2 regions of the Ruegeria sp. P8 genome follow, and region 1 is predicted to be linked to the other one. Evidence: riboswitches for the same ligand, from Rfam matches in the RefSeq annotation. Region 1 holds a riboswitch; the other holds the start of a gene.
What was found. A riboswitch is a leader RNA that binds a small molecule or an ion and turns the genes downstream of it on or off. The one in region 1 is predicted to bind cobalamin.
Positions count from the first base shown of each region.

Region 2: linked by a shared signal. The riboswitch ahead of ACR0BZ_RS01060 (ABC transporter substrate-binding protein) and the one ahead of ACR0BZ_RS08490 (DUF1636 family protein) in region 1 are both predicted to bind cobalamin.

Region 1 is NZ_JBQERC010000004.1:142,683-149,881, reverse strand. Features, by position in the region: gene cobN (cobaltochelatase subunit CobN) at 1-3,230, opposite strand, end outside; gene cobW (cobalamin biosynthesis protein CobW) at 3,234-4,289, opposite strand; gene ACR0BZ_RS08490 (DUF1636 family protein) at 4,294-4,668, opposite strand; cobalamin riboswitch at 4,763-4,967, opposite strand; gene ACR0BZ_RS08485 (NAD(P)-dependent oxidoreductase) at 5,070-6,065, shown strand; tRNA gene ACR0BZ_RS08480 (tRNA-Cys) at 6,244-6,317, opposite strand; gene ACR0BZ_RS08475 (protein-L-isoaspartate O-methyltransferase family protein) at 6,542-7,195, shown strand.
Region 2 is NZ_JBQERC010000001.1:210,255-217,453, forward strand. Features, by position in the region: partial or broken gene ACR0BZ_RS01050 (ABC transporter ATP-binding protein) at 748-1,257, opposite strand; gene ACR0BZ_RS01055 (FecCD family ABC transporter permease) at 1,254-2,249, opposite strand; gene ACR0BZ_RS01060 (ABC transporter substrate-binding protein) at 2,300-3,304, opposite strand; cobalamin riboswitch at 3,458-3,650, opposite strand; tRNA gene ACR0BZ_RS01065 (tRNA-Gln) at 3,812-3,886, opposite strand; gene ACR0BZ_RS01070 (NADPH:quinone reductase) at 3,977-4,966, opposite strand; gene ACR0BZ_RS01075 (SH3 domain-containing protein) at 5,078-5,539, opposite strand; gene ACR0BZ_RS01080 (2-hydroxyacid dehydrogenase) at 5,738-6,724, shown strand; gene ACR0BZ_RS01085 (GFA family protein) at 6,745-7,134, shown strand.

The DNA.
Region 1 (7,199 bases):
AGCAGTGCACGGAACCTGTCTTGCATGGCCTGATAGGCCTTCGGGTTGGCCTCTTGCAGAAAGGCATCAACGGCCTCATTGCCCAATGTGGCTTCGTGGTAGAGATCAAACAGATGCGGAGCGACAGTGCCCGACAGATGTGCGAATGAGGCCATGTGATCCAGCGTCGCCGCGATCTCGGCGGCGCCGCGAAACCCATGGCGCTGCATCCCGGCAATCCAGCCGGGGTTGGCAGCGCGGGCATGAACGACGCGGCTGATTTCTTCCGGCAGAGTCCGGGCGCGCGGATTATCGGGGTTGGTGTTGTCCAGATGGTAAAGCTGAGCGGTGCCACCAGTGATGTTTTTGGCGGCGGCAAAACCGGCCTCATGCGTGGCATAATCGTTGGCCAGCAGCAAGTCAGTTTCTGTCAGATCCTGGAGGTGAACAAAACTGTCGGCCTTGGCGACACGATCCGTGATCCCCGCTTTGTCCTGCGCGATGTGTTCACCTTCCAACGCGTACGAACTGGCCTCAAGCCATGCCTCCCCGGCTTGGGCGCGCGCCTCGTCCGTATAGGTCTCGGACAGATGGGTCATGTTCAGGCCGTAACTGCCGGGTGCCGGGCCAAACACCCGCGCAGCCGGGGCGTGACCGGCATAGGGGTTCCAGTCGGTCGCTTCGTCACGCTCTGACAATGCCCGAACCGCCTGACCATAAAGGGCTGACAACGTGGGGAACACATCGCGAAACAAGCCCGAAACCCGCAGGGTGACGTCCAGGCGCGGGCGGCTCAGGTCGGTGATGGGCAGCACTTCGATACCCGAAACCCGCTCGGATCCCTTATCCCAAACCGGCTTTACACCCAGCAGGTGCAGGGCCATGGCGAATTCTTCGCCCGCCGTGCGCATGGTGGCCGATCCCCACAGATCGACAATCAGCCCTTTCGGGTAATCGCCTTCCTCCTGCAAGTGTCGCCGTACCAGTTCCTCGGCCAGTTTCACACCTTGCGCGTAGGCTGCGCGGGTGGGCACAGACCGAGGATCGGTGGTAAACAGGTTTCGCCCGGTCGGCAGCACGTCAGAGCGGCCCCGATAGGGCGAGCCGGACGGGCCAGCCTCGATCCGCTTGCCGGCCAGCGCATTGATCAGGGCCTTGCGTTCGGCATGGGCGGATGGGGCTGGGTCGAAACTGCCGGTCACATCCGGGACACGCCCATAGACGTGCAGCCCGTCGCCAAACTGACTTTCCTTGATATCGCAGACAAAGCGGTCGATGCGGGTGATTGCTTCGGCGGTGCTGGTGGCCTGGTCCAGACCCAGATCGTTCTCCAGCCCAATGGCCTGTGCTTCTTCCCGGATATCTTCCTGCAACCGGTCACGGCGTCTGGGGTCAAGACCGTCCGCGTTTGAAAACTCGTCCAGCAGGGCTTCCAGCCGCACCATCCGATCCGGCGTTCCGCTTTCTTTCATGGGAGGCGGGATGTGGCCCAGAGTCACCGCGCCGATCCGGCGTTTGGCCTGCGCGGCCTCGCCCGGGTCGTTGACGATGAACGGGTAGATCACCGGCAGGTCACGGATCAGCGCCTCGGGCCAGCAGTTTGCCGATAGGGCAACTGATTTGCCGGGCAGCCATTCCAGCGTTCCATGCGCACCGATATGGATCAGCGCATCCGCTCCTAGACCTTTGCGCAGCCACAAATAGAAGGCGACATAACTGTGGCGCGGGGTGCGCAAGAGGTCATGATAGTCGTCATCCCGCAGCTCGGGTGTTCCGCGTTCTGGTTGCAGTGCGACCAGTGCCTTGCCGCGTCGCAAAGCCATGAAGTGAAACGCGCCATGAGCGAAAGTTGGGTCTTGCTCGGGATTGCCCCATACGGTGTGCAGATCGGTGCGCAGGGTCTGGGGTAATTCAGCGAGTGCGCTCAGATAATCCTCAAGCGGCCACGATATCCGGGCGTCCAAGAGTGCGTCGGCAACCGGATCGCCAGCCGCGATGTCGTAGCCTTCACCGCAAAGATCAGACAGCATCGCCTCAGCCGAGGCCAGCGCGTCGAGACCAACCGCATGGGCCATTTGCCAGTCTTTGCCGGGATATGTGGACAGTACCAACGCAGGAACCTGATCTGCCTTGGGTTTGTCATTCAGGGCAAGCCAACCCGATACCCGGTCGATGATCGCCTCGATCCGATCCGGCTCGGCCCGATGCGCAAAACGCGAGTATTCCAAATGCGAATCGCGCTTGCCCGGCTCTTTGAAAGAGACAACGCCTGCCGATATTCGCCCGTCCACTTCGGGCAATACCACATGCATGGCGAGGTCGGCGGGTGACAGGCCGCGTTCGGCCTCGGCCCAGGCCTTGCGTCGCGACGTGGCGAGGGCGACTTGAAACACCGGCACATCCGCTGCGTCCAAAGGCGACGTGCCAGACGCGCCCTTACCTGAGAATGAAGTGGCGTTGATGATGGCCGATGGTCTCAGGGCAACGACCTGTTCCCTGAGCCAGTCGGCAGCGGCCGGGGCCTTGAGCGACGGGGCGAACAAACCCACCGCCTGGAGCCCGCGGGCGCGCAGGCTGCGGATCAGGGCCGCGACCGGAGCTGTGTCTGCTGATGTCAGATAAGCACGGTAGAAGGTTACGAGAATGCGTTTCGCATCGTTCTCGAACGCGGAATCCACCGGGATGACACCCTGTTCCGGGCACCACGCACCGCATTCGGGCAGGGTTTTCGCGCCCATCACCGGGCCGGCATAAAGCCCTGCTGCTAACGCCATCTGGGCCAATGCGGCCTGCGCCGCGACTTCTCCGCCGGTATCACACAGATGTGCCAGCCGCCGCAGGGTCGAGAGGGGCAGGGTCGAATACTCATCCAACCGAGTGTCTTCGCGCCCATCCGCCGGTAGAACGGCCAGCGCGATGCCTTTGGCCTGCGCCAGTGCCAGAACCTGTTGCAGCCCGTAAGACCAATAGGGCACGCCGCCGATCAGACGGATCAGGATGCCCTTTGCGCCTTCAAGTGTCTGTTCAACATAGGTGTCGACGGACAGGGGGTGTTTCAATGCAGCAAGATTGGCCAGCCGCATCGTGGGCATCCGCCCCTCAGGTCCGCCGCCGCGATGCCAGCCCGCCGCGAAAGCGCCCAGGTCACTGTCGGAAAAGGACAGCACAACCAGATCACCCGGGCTTTGGCCCAGATCGGTTGGGGTCTCGGTTTCCTCGAGCCCGTGGCTTTCGCGAAAGACGACGTGCATGACTTACTCGGCAACCTCGGTCACACCCACGAGGATATCACGGATTTCGGCTTCTTTGATGTCGTCATGCTCGGCAATCACGACCAGGCGCGAGCGGCGCTCTTCACCGGGCTCCCATGGGCGGTCGTATTGGTGACGAACTCGCGCGCCGACAGCCTGAACCAGCAGGCGCATCGGTTTGCCAGCGACGGCGGCATAGCCTTTGACGCGCAGGATATTCAGCTCAGTCGCAAGACGTTCGATTCTGGCTACCAGTTCCGCAGGGTCGGTCTGTTCCGGCAACTCGACGATGATGCTTTCGAAATCGTCATGCTCATGATCGTGATGGCCATCGTGATGTGACGGGCGGGCGTCCATGTCATCTTCGGCGGCAGCCTCAAGGCCAAGCACGACACGTACGTCGACGACACCCTCGGCGACCTCGACAACGGGAAGCGGCCGCGGTGCCTCGGCGGCGATGATCTGTTTGGCTTTCGCGACGCCTTCCGGACCTGCCAGATCGGGCTTGGTCAGCAGGATGATATCCGCGCACGAGATTTGATCTTCGAACACCTCGGACAAGGGTGTTTCGTGATCGATCGAGTCATCAGCCAGCCGTTGGGCATCCACCGCTTCAACGTTCGGAGCAAAGCGACCGGCGGCCACCGCCTCGGCATCGGCCAGCGCAATCACGCCATCAACGGTGATTTTCGAACGGATATCAGGCCAATCAAACGCTTTCAGCAGCGGTTTGGGCAGTGCAAGGCCGGATGTTTCGATCAGGATGTGATCCGGGCGCGGTTCCAGCGCCATCAGCGCCTCGATGGTCGGGATGAAATCATCAGCCACGGTGCAGCAAATGCAGCCGTTTGCCAGTTCCATGATGTTTTCCGCAGGGCAATCCGGTATCGCGCAGGATTTTAGAATGTCACCATCAACACCCACATCGCCAAACTCGTTAACAACAATCGCAAGACGCTTTCCCTGCGGGTTCTGCATCAGATGACGCACCAGCGTGGTTTTGCCCGAGCCCAGAAAGCCGGTGATCACGGTGACGGGAAGTTTTTCTAGGTTCGACATGATCTCAGCCTCCAATCGGGGGAATGCGCGAGGCGCAGTTTTTGCGGAAATGTTCAGGACGGTCGCGCCACTTCACCAGACCATCGTCTGTGGCCAGATACTTGGTCACACCATCGATGATGACATCGACGTGATCGATTTCGTTCAGGTTCTCGTAAACAAAGGTCCAGCGATCCGGCCCGCCCCGAAGAACGATGGAACAGCCCTGATCGCAGTTCGAAAGGCATTCGACAGGTTTCAGAATGATGCCATCTGGCAGGGCAGCCTGTTCCAAGGCCTTGTGCAACAATGTGCCGGGACGCTCAGCATCATCCTCGAAGGGCAGACCCCGGCGGCAAGTCGTGCAGACCAGTAATTCTACCGGTGCGGTCTCGGTCATGTCTCTCATCCCCCCAAATCCTCTTCGCGGGGGACGGGGTTTCATGCGGGCACCACGTCTGCACATGGACCCGACACCGGAACACCCCGCCCGGTTTCAACTTCGGGTGTTGGCAGGTCTCCCGGCTTGCGGATGCCAGAGCGGTCGCTCTGTCGGATGTCCCGCCTTCCCGGCACAGGCCAGTGGCATTGGGCATCCTCTCCGGTCACGGTCGCGGGGGCGGCTGCGCTTGGCGGATGAACCGTTGACGCATTCCCTTTTCATCGGCTGTTGCCGACACCAACGTCCGGGACATGCGGCACCGCCGGCCCGCTTGTCAAGCGGTTCGCGCGCAACAAATAAGCCAAGGTGAAAAAAGCGACCTGTAGGCGTCGTTCGGCGGCATGAAGTGCGTGTTCGGTATGTGGTCGCATGACGGGAAAACGACGAACTTGGAGATGCGTCATATGAAAGTGGGATTTATCGGTCTGGGTAACGTTGGCGGCAAGCTTTCGGGATCCCTTTTGCGCAATGGCATTGACCTGACTGTGCATGACCTGAACGCAGATCTGGTGGCCGAATTTGTCGCCAAAGGCGCAAAGGCGGCAGAAGGGCCCGCCCAGCTGATGCGCGATTGCGATGCGGTGATCACCTGTCTGCCGTCTCCGGCAGCATCGGACGCAGTCATGAAGGAGATGTTGCCCGAAGTGGGCCCCGGCAAGATCTGGATGGAGATGTCGACCACAGACGAAGCCGAAGTCAAACGCCTCGGTGCCGAAGTCATTTCACGCGGCGGTGCAGCTGTGGATTGCCCGGTTTCTGGCGGGTGCCACCGTGCCGCGACGGGCAATATCTCGATCTTTGCGGGCTGTGACCGGGAAACGTTTGAACGAATTCTGCCGTTCCTGACGACAATGGGCCGCCGGGTTTTGCACACCGGCGAGCTGGGCTCGGCCTCGGTGCTGAAAGTGATGACCAACTATCTTGCCACTGCCAACCTGATTACCTGCGCCGAAGCACTGGTTACAGCAAAGGCTGCGGGGATGGATCTGAACACGACCTATGAGGCGATCAAAATCTCGTCCGGCACATCCTTCGTGCACGAAACCGAAAGTCAGGTCATCCTGAACGGGTCGCGCGATATTTCCTTCACCATGGATCTGGTGAAGAAGGATATCGGTTTGTTTCAGGAGGTCGCCGACCGCGCCGGGGTGCCGCTGGAAATAAACCCGGTGATGATCAACATCTTTAACGATGGTATCGCACGATATGGCGAACGCGAGCTTTCACCAAATATTATCAAACGGCTGGAAGAGGCAACCGGCCTGGATATCACCGCCCCGGGCTTTCCAGCCGAAATGACGGATGATGAACCGGAAGAGCCGGGATACGAGGTTGTGCCACAAGGGCGCGCCTGAGGGTAAGGCAAACACCAGACTACATCGCGCCCCGTGAACGAGCAGGGGTAGGCAGGTGTTCCGAAAAAACACGCCATATCTGGCCCGCAGTTCGACAGAATCGCGGGCCATGAACGTCTGAAAATACCAAGCGTCACACGGGCATACTGCGGGGCCAAGTCAGCGATTTGGATGTAGTTGGAGGCGAGTACCGGAATCGAACCGGTGTACACGGATTTGCAATCCGCTGCGTCACCACTCCGCCAACTCGCCTTTTCAAGTAAAATCAAATACTTGCCGTGGTGTAATTGGGTTTTTAACAGCTTTCCTCTGGGGCGTCCAGTGGATTGCGCGCGAAATTGCCGGCAAGATCGAAATATGCCGACGTCCACGCCCAAGGAGGTGATCAAGATTCAGGTTGCGGCAACAGGGGCGTTGCTGGAAAGTTCAGGATATGGCACAAGCCCGACATCTTTGGGAATGAGACGAGATATCCAATGACTGACTTCGCAGCCCGGCGCCGCACAATGGTTGATACGCAGATCCGCCCCTCTGACGTCACCAAGTTCCCGATCATTGAGGCGATGTTGAGTGTTCCGCGGGAAAGCTTCGTGCCCGATTCTCAACGCGAGGCGGCCTATGTGGACGGCCTGATTGATCTGGGGGACGGGCGCAGCATGTTGGAGCCGCGGACCCTGGCTAAAATGCTGGACGTGCTGAACATATCCAAGGATGAGATGGTCCTCGATATCGCTCCGGCAATGGGGTATTCCACGGCTGTCACCGCGCGGATGGCTGAGTTGGTTGTGGGTGTTGAAAGCGACAAAACCCTTGCAGCCGAGGCGCAAAACCTCTTGGCCGAAGCTGACGTGCACAACGCCATTATCCACGTCGGCGCGCTGGAACAGGGTGTGGCGGAGCATGGCCCCTATGATGCGATCATGGTGCAGGGCGGTGTCGAGCAGGTACCCGATGCCCTGTTGGATCAACTCAAGGATCACGGTCGGATCGTGTGTCTGTTTGTCAACGGCAACCTGGGTACAGTTCGGATTGGTCGAAAAACCGGGGGCCGCGTCAGTTGGCGTGATGTGTTCAATGCCAATGCGCCGGTTCTGGAAGGTTTTTCGGCAGAGTGTGCATTTTCGCTATAGTCCG
Region 2 (7,199 bases), on a different contig from region 1:
ACCAATAAATCTCGATATAGGCACAAGTATATCAAGAACTTGTCATCCAGAGATTTGTTGTGCCCTGTTTCGTTAATCTACCGTTAATTTAAGGCTCAGATTGAGGCTTTGATTGTGGGTAATCTGCAATATCGACATGCGGTCGCCGCAATCTGTTCAACCTGATGGCGTTTCGTGACTTGGGTCAGGCCTCAGAGGTTTCTAAAAGGAATCTGTTTCACGGTTCAAAACAAGTAGTGAACATATCATTGAGGTTTGGTCGACCCACGCTCGGACAACGCGCCTGCTGATCATCTTTGAAGGCAAAAAAACGAACGAATCCAATCCAGGTCAGAATCAAGACAGCATTCGACGGGCAACTTGACGGGTTGTGAGGAAACCCAGGTCAAGATTGCGCGCCGTTGGAATATGGCTTTGAGGCCGTAGATTGTACGTATCTGGCATGCTGCGCTGACGACACTGATATCCTGTACGACCAGAAGCGATCGCGATCCGTCAGTCCAGATGATAGGACAGAAACCGTTCTGTCCCGCCGGTACTATACCCCCACTGTGCTTTGACACCGAAAACTTCTGAAACGGTTTCCAAAGACAGGGCATGTTCGGGCGGGCCAAGAGAGACCAGCCGCCCTTTTGACAAAACAGCCACCCGGTCACAGGCCATCGCCTGATTCAGATCGTGGAGTGCCATCACTGTCGTCACTTTTAGAATTCGAACACAGTTCAGGATCGACAGTTGGTGATGAATGTCCAGATGGTTGGTCGGTTCGTCCAAAAGCAAGAGTCCCGGTTGCTGAGCCAAAGCGCGTGCGATGTGCAGTCGCTGGCGCTCTCCTCCCGACAATGTCGCCCATTCTCTGTGTGCCATATCGGCCATTTCCACGGTTTGCAGGGCTTTGTCGACTTGCCAGGTGTCCTCGGCGCGCCACGGCCGTAAGGCCGACAGCCAGGGCGTGCGGCCCAGTTCGACCACGGATCGTGCAGTCACGCGTTCGGCCGTATCAGCCTGTTGTTCAACGATGGCAATCCGTTGGGCAATTTGTCTGCGCGACAAATGCGAAACGGGATGACCCGCTATGACGACTTTTCCTGAAACCGGACGTACCAACCCCGCCAGCAGGCGCATCAGCGTTGATTTCCCTGAACCGTTAGGTCCGACCAAAGCAAGTGTTTCGCCGGGCTCCACGACAAAGGATACGTCTGACAGCAAAGTCTTGCCGCGAACGGAATATGTCAGGTTTTTCGCCTCGATCTTCATCGGGCGCTCCTCTGGCCGCGCACCAGAATTACGGCAAAGGCAGGCGCACCGATCAGGGCGGTGACCACCCCAATCGGCAGAACCTGACCCGGGATGATGATGCGCGACACGATATCTGCGCCGATCAGGAAGACCGCTCCGATCAAGGCGGCGGTTGGGATAAGCCTGCGATGCCCCGGTCCCACAAGGAACCGGGCAGCATGAGGGATGACCAGCCCGACAAAGCCAATGGATCCGACGATAGAAACCATGACAGCTGTTGTAAGTGCGGTCGCAAAGATCAGGGTTGCCTGCACCCGACGTACCGATATGCCCAGCGAGGCCGCTGAATCAGAGCCGAAAATAAAGGCGTCCAGTGCTCTGGCGTGAAAGCGGCAAATGAGCCAACCGACAAGGGCCACCGGAATGGCCAGATACACATCCGGCCAGCGCACGCCGCTGAGGTTTCCCATCAGCCAGAACATGATCCCGCGCGCCTGATCGGCATTGGCGGATTTGGCGATGATGAAGGCCGTCAGCGCATTGAACAACTGAGACCCGGCAATTCCCGCCAGGACGATCTGTGCCGTCGCAGCCCGTCCGCCCCCTGCGCCAGCGGCTCGGGCCAGCAACGCGACAAAACCAAAAGCCAAAAGCGCGCCATTGAACGCGCCAAAAGACAGCGACAAGGCCCCCCCACCCAAACCAGCGATGGTTACAGCCACGGCACCCGTCGAGGCCCCGGCAGAAATGCCCAAAATGTAAGGGTCGGCCAACGGGTTGCGCAGCAAAGCCTGCAACACGACCCCTGCGACAGCCAGACCGGCACCGCAGGACGCAGCGACCAGAGCGCGAGGAATCCGGTAGCTCCAGATAATACCCTGATCAATTGGGTCTACAGGAAAGTCCGCTCCGGCCAGCTTGTTGGCCAGAACGGAGAGAACCAAATCGGGCGACAGAGAGGTTTCCCCGATCATCGCGCCCGCAAGAACCGCCGCAATCAACAATGGCACGGTAAGGCACGCAGCCTTGAAACCCTGCCGTAAAATTGCGGCGACCTTGTTCACAGGTTGTTTCCGATGGTATCCAGCTTCTCGGCCAGATCCTCCAGCGCCGGGATTGCGCGGATGGTGGCGTCCATGGCCTGCGCATCCATAATGACGATCCGGTCATTCTTGACCGCATCCATCTGGCTGGTCACCGGATCAGTGCGCAGGAACTCCAGCTTTTTCAGGTAGTCGTCCGCAGCAAAGCGACGGCGGTCCATCTTGGCGATAACAATCACCGTCGGATTGGCCTTGGCAATGGTTTCCCAGCCCACTGTTGGCCATTCTTCATCCGTCTCGACGACGTTGCGGATACCCAATTTACTCATCATGTATCCCGGTGCGCCTTTCTGTCCGGCCACAAACGGGTCGCTTTCCATTTCGGGAGAGGAAAACCAGAATACGGCTGACACATCGTCCAGCTTCACGGTTTGCGCCTTGGCGACGGCTGCGGCTTCGCGGGCCTTGTACTCGGCAACCAGCTCCGTGCCGCGTTCGGGCACATCAAAGGCTGCCGCCAGTTCTTCGATACCCTGATACAGCGTATCGGTTGAGAACGCTTGCAGGCGGGTGCCATCGCCGCCGACCGTATTGTCTTTGCCGACGCAATCTGCAGGCATTACGTACGTTGGAATGCCCAGTTCATGAAATTGCTCACGCGTGGCGACGATGCCCTCGGGTCCGACGTGCCATTCGTATTGCGCTGCGACCAGTCCCGGCCGCTTGGCAACCACGCTTTCAAAGCTGGGGTCATTATCTGCCAGACGCTCGACCTTGGCATTCACCTCGGCATATTCAGGCAGCACCTCGTTGAACCAGACCGAAGTTCCAAGAACCTGCTCGCCCAGACCCAGCGCATAAAGCACCTCGGTCGCGGCCTGGCCGACCGTGACTGACGACGTCACAGGCGCGTCAAACGTGACCGAGTGACCGCAGTTTTCGATGGTTAGGGGAAAGTTTCCTTCGGCGGCAGCGCTGGTAGCCAGCAAGGAAAGGCCAATCAGGCCAGTGCGTAGAAACATGACAATCGATCTCCATGTGTCAATGACCAGAGAACGGGTGAATGGGCATTTACCGAAGCAACAGACGCTTTTCTGCCTGCTGTAAGCGCAGAGTGGAATACAGCCCGCCCAGCGCGTTTCTTCGGCAACCTCCCCGGACAACCCCGCCCGGTGTGTTTCGGTTTCATACCGGCAGGTCTCCTGACTGACGGGTCTTTGTCTGTCCTGTCTTCCCAGACCCAAATGGCCCAGTGACGGAAATGGACAGCGCTCGCCGCCTACAGTTGCGGGGGCAGTTCCGGTTGGCACCAAAAGGCACCTCGGATTCCCTCTTAGCCACATCGGGACCGGTAAAACGCGGGTACCTTAACAGTTACCCTGCGGCAAGAAAAAACTCCGGGGTCTTTCCTATTTTCTCGCAAGAGCATGCACCTGCGCGTCTCAACATGGCGCTGATATCAGAAAAGCCGCTGAGAACGCGCCAAAATCCGGACCCAGATTCATAGTGTGTGATATTAGGGAAAATCATGGCTGGGGTGGTAGGATTCGAACCTACGATACACGGTACCAAAAACCGCTGCCTTACCACTTGGCTACACCCCAACGGTGAGCGGCTATCTACGATTGTTGATGGAAGGGTTCAAGAGCGTTTTGCAAAAAAAGCGAGCGCCGTAAAATTTTTTTGAAGGCCCCTCATTTGGTATCGATCAACACCGCTCCGGTACGGTTGCCTTCCTGTACCATCACATGGGCCGCAGCGCATTCTTCCAACGTAAAGACCTTGTGAGCAGGGCAGATCAATGCGCCATCAGTCAGTGCCTTGTGTAATGTCTTTATTGCGACGGCGCGCAAGTCCGCAGGCAGCAGGTAGATCAGGACCGCCTCGAGTGTCACGGCCTTGAACATCATAGGTCCAAAGGGAAAGACGGGCGTCATATTCCGGGCAGATCCATATGCGTTGATACGGCCGTTCTCGGCGATGACGGCAATGTTGGTGGCAAGGTTCCGTCCAAATTCGACATCGACGATTCGACCAATTGCACGTCCATCATTTGCGTCGAGGATCTGATCCGAAAGGTGTTCACCGGTGTAGTCGAGAACGACATCTGCACCAACTGCCTTGACCCGGTCAAAACTGCGGGCGCTGGCCGTTGCGATCACTTTGGCTCCGGCCCATTTGGCAAGTTGCACAGCCAGGTAACCGACAGTTCCCGCCCCGCCATGGATCAAAACGGTTTGCCCGCGCGGCGTGCCGCCCGAAAACACCGCATGGCATGCGGTTAGGCCGGGAATTCCAAGAATTGCCCCGGTTTCAAGTGACACCGTCTCGGGCAGTTCCACAGCCTGGGATTCGGGCAGGGTGATGTGGCTGGCAGCTGTACCGAATGCGCGCTGCCATTGCCCGTTCCAGATCCACACGCGCTGGCCAATCCGCGTCGCAGGTACACCATCGCCCACTGCTGTGATGACTCCAGCCCCGTCACTGTGCGGAACGATCAGTGGAAACGGAGGTTCTGTGACACCCGGTCGGGCCCCCGCGCGGGCCTTGATGTCCGAGGGGTTTACGCCGGAAAAGGACAGCTCGACCGTGACTTCACCCGGTCCAGGCGAATTCGGGGGAATACTCTGTATACGCAAGACATCGGCAGCGTCTCCGAAGGCTGAATAGGTGACTGCGCGCATAGGGTCCTCCGTTTAGGTCGAGTCAAGCGGCGATTGCGCTGGTAACTCAAACACCTTGTGGCGCTTTTTCAGGGCGATGCGCAACAGCGGATACCGGAAATTGTCTTTCGCCTATTCCCGAATTTCGGAAGAATCGACGCCCCAAAGGTTCGATTTCAGTGTCCAGCCACGGTATCCGCCGGCGGTGATCCTGCACCAGTCCAGCGAACAGGCTCCAAGGCGCGCCACCACTCCGGTCTCGAAATGGGCATTCACGGGCGAGGTCGGGTCGGGGCGGGCATAAACAGGCAGCATCTCGGATTCGATCAGCACCGTTCGGACGCCAGACAACAAGGCATAGTGAACCCAGCCACCCGCGCCGTCGCGGTCTTGGACCTTGCGCCAGTTGCCGTATTCGGCAGTGACCTGCAGCGGCATGCCACGCCTTTTGAATACCCAATCGATTCGGTGGGTTAGGGATGGTCCGCGCCGCACGTTCCCTTCGGCTGCCTTCATCGACACATATCGGGGCAGGGGCAGGTTGGTGACCGATCCGCGTTTGACTTCGGCATGTGCGGCGTAGGCACCGAACATGACCAGAAATGCGGAAACTACCGCCAAAGATCGGCGTTTTACCGGTCGAATACCACTCACTGACTGCCCGCTCTTATGCCTGTTGATCCGGTTTTGAAAAAAGGTCGACTCAATGCCATTGGGGTTCTTGTGCCCCGCCTTATCCTGCGCCACGATGCCATGGCGCGCGTCCGTTTGCAAAGCAGTGGGAGAGCCGAGGTGCCAAGAGAACGTTTAAGTGTTGTCGTTACGCGACGGTTGCCTGAGGCAGTAGAAACCCGGTTAAGCGAATTGTTTGACGTGCGCCTGCGCGACGACGACACCCCAATGACGCGTGAAGAATTAGTAGCAGCGGTGCAGGATGCCGATGTGCTGGTGCCTACGGTGACCGATACCATTGATGGCGGGCTATTGGGTCAGGCAGGTGAAAAGCTGCGGCTGATCGCCAATTACGGGGCCGGTGTCGATAATATCGATGTGGCGACGGCGCGGCAGCGCGGCATATTGGTGTCCAACACGCCCGGTGTGCTGACCGACGACACGGCAGATATGACCATGGCCCTGATTCTCGCTGTCACACGGCGCATTCCCGAAGGGTTGAGCGTCATGCAGCAAGGCGACTGGACCGGGTGGGCCCCCACCGCGTTTCTGGGTGGTCGCATTGGCGGGCGGCGTTTGGGTATTCTGGGCATGGGCCGGATCGGACAGGCCGTGGCCCGCCGCGCCAAGGCGTTTGGTATGCAGATCCATTATCACAACCGCCGCAGATTGCGCCCAGAGATTGAGCAAGAACTAGAGGCGACCTATTGGGAAAGCCTGGATCAGATGGTGGCGCGTATGGACGTGATATCAATCAACTGCCCATCGACGCCGTCGACCTTCCACCTGATGAACGCGCGCCGCCTAAAGCTGATGAAACCCTCGGCGGTGATCGTGAATACTTCGCGGGGTGAGGTTATTGACGAGAACGCTTTGACCCGGATGATCCGCGCGGGTGAAATTGCGGGCGCGGGGCTGGATGTCTACGAACAGGGAACCGGTGTGAACCCGCGCTTGCGGCAGTTGCCCAACGTGGTTCTGCTGCCGCATATGGGGTCGGCCACGCTGGAGGGCCGGGTTGAGATGGGTGAAAAGGTCATCATCAACATCAAAACCTTCGAAGATGGCCACCGCCCACCGGATCAGGTTGTGCCTGCGATGCTCTGACGCGTCGGAAAGGATCATGGATGGACGTGTTTGAAGGGGGATGCCGTTGTGGAAAACTGCGCGTCACGGCTTCGGGTTGTCCTCTTCGCGTCGGGATTTGCCATTGTCTGGACTGCCGCAAACACCATGGTGCGTTGTTTTATGCGGCGGCTATTTTTCCGGCGGATGCGGTTAAGATCACCGGAAATGTGAAAGGTTATTCTGACCGGTACTTTTGCCCTGATTGCGGATCTCCGGTATTTGCCCGAAGCGGTGCCGAAGTCGAAGTGCATCTGGGCTGTCTTGACGCGCCTGACCAATTCACACCGACATATGAATGCTGGACCAAACGGCGCGAAGCGTGGCTGCCGGAATTCGCCGGAATGGTCCGCTATGTTCAGGATCGTTGTGCCGAAGAAACCGAACCATAGGGGAAATGGCGAAACTTCGCTGTGATAACACGCTGCCATGCCTGATCGTTGCAGAGGGGGCAAAA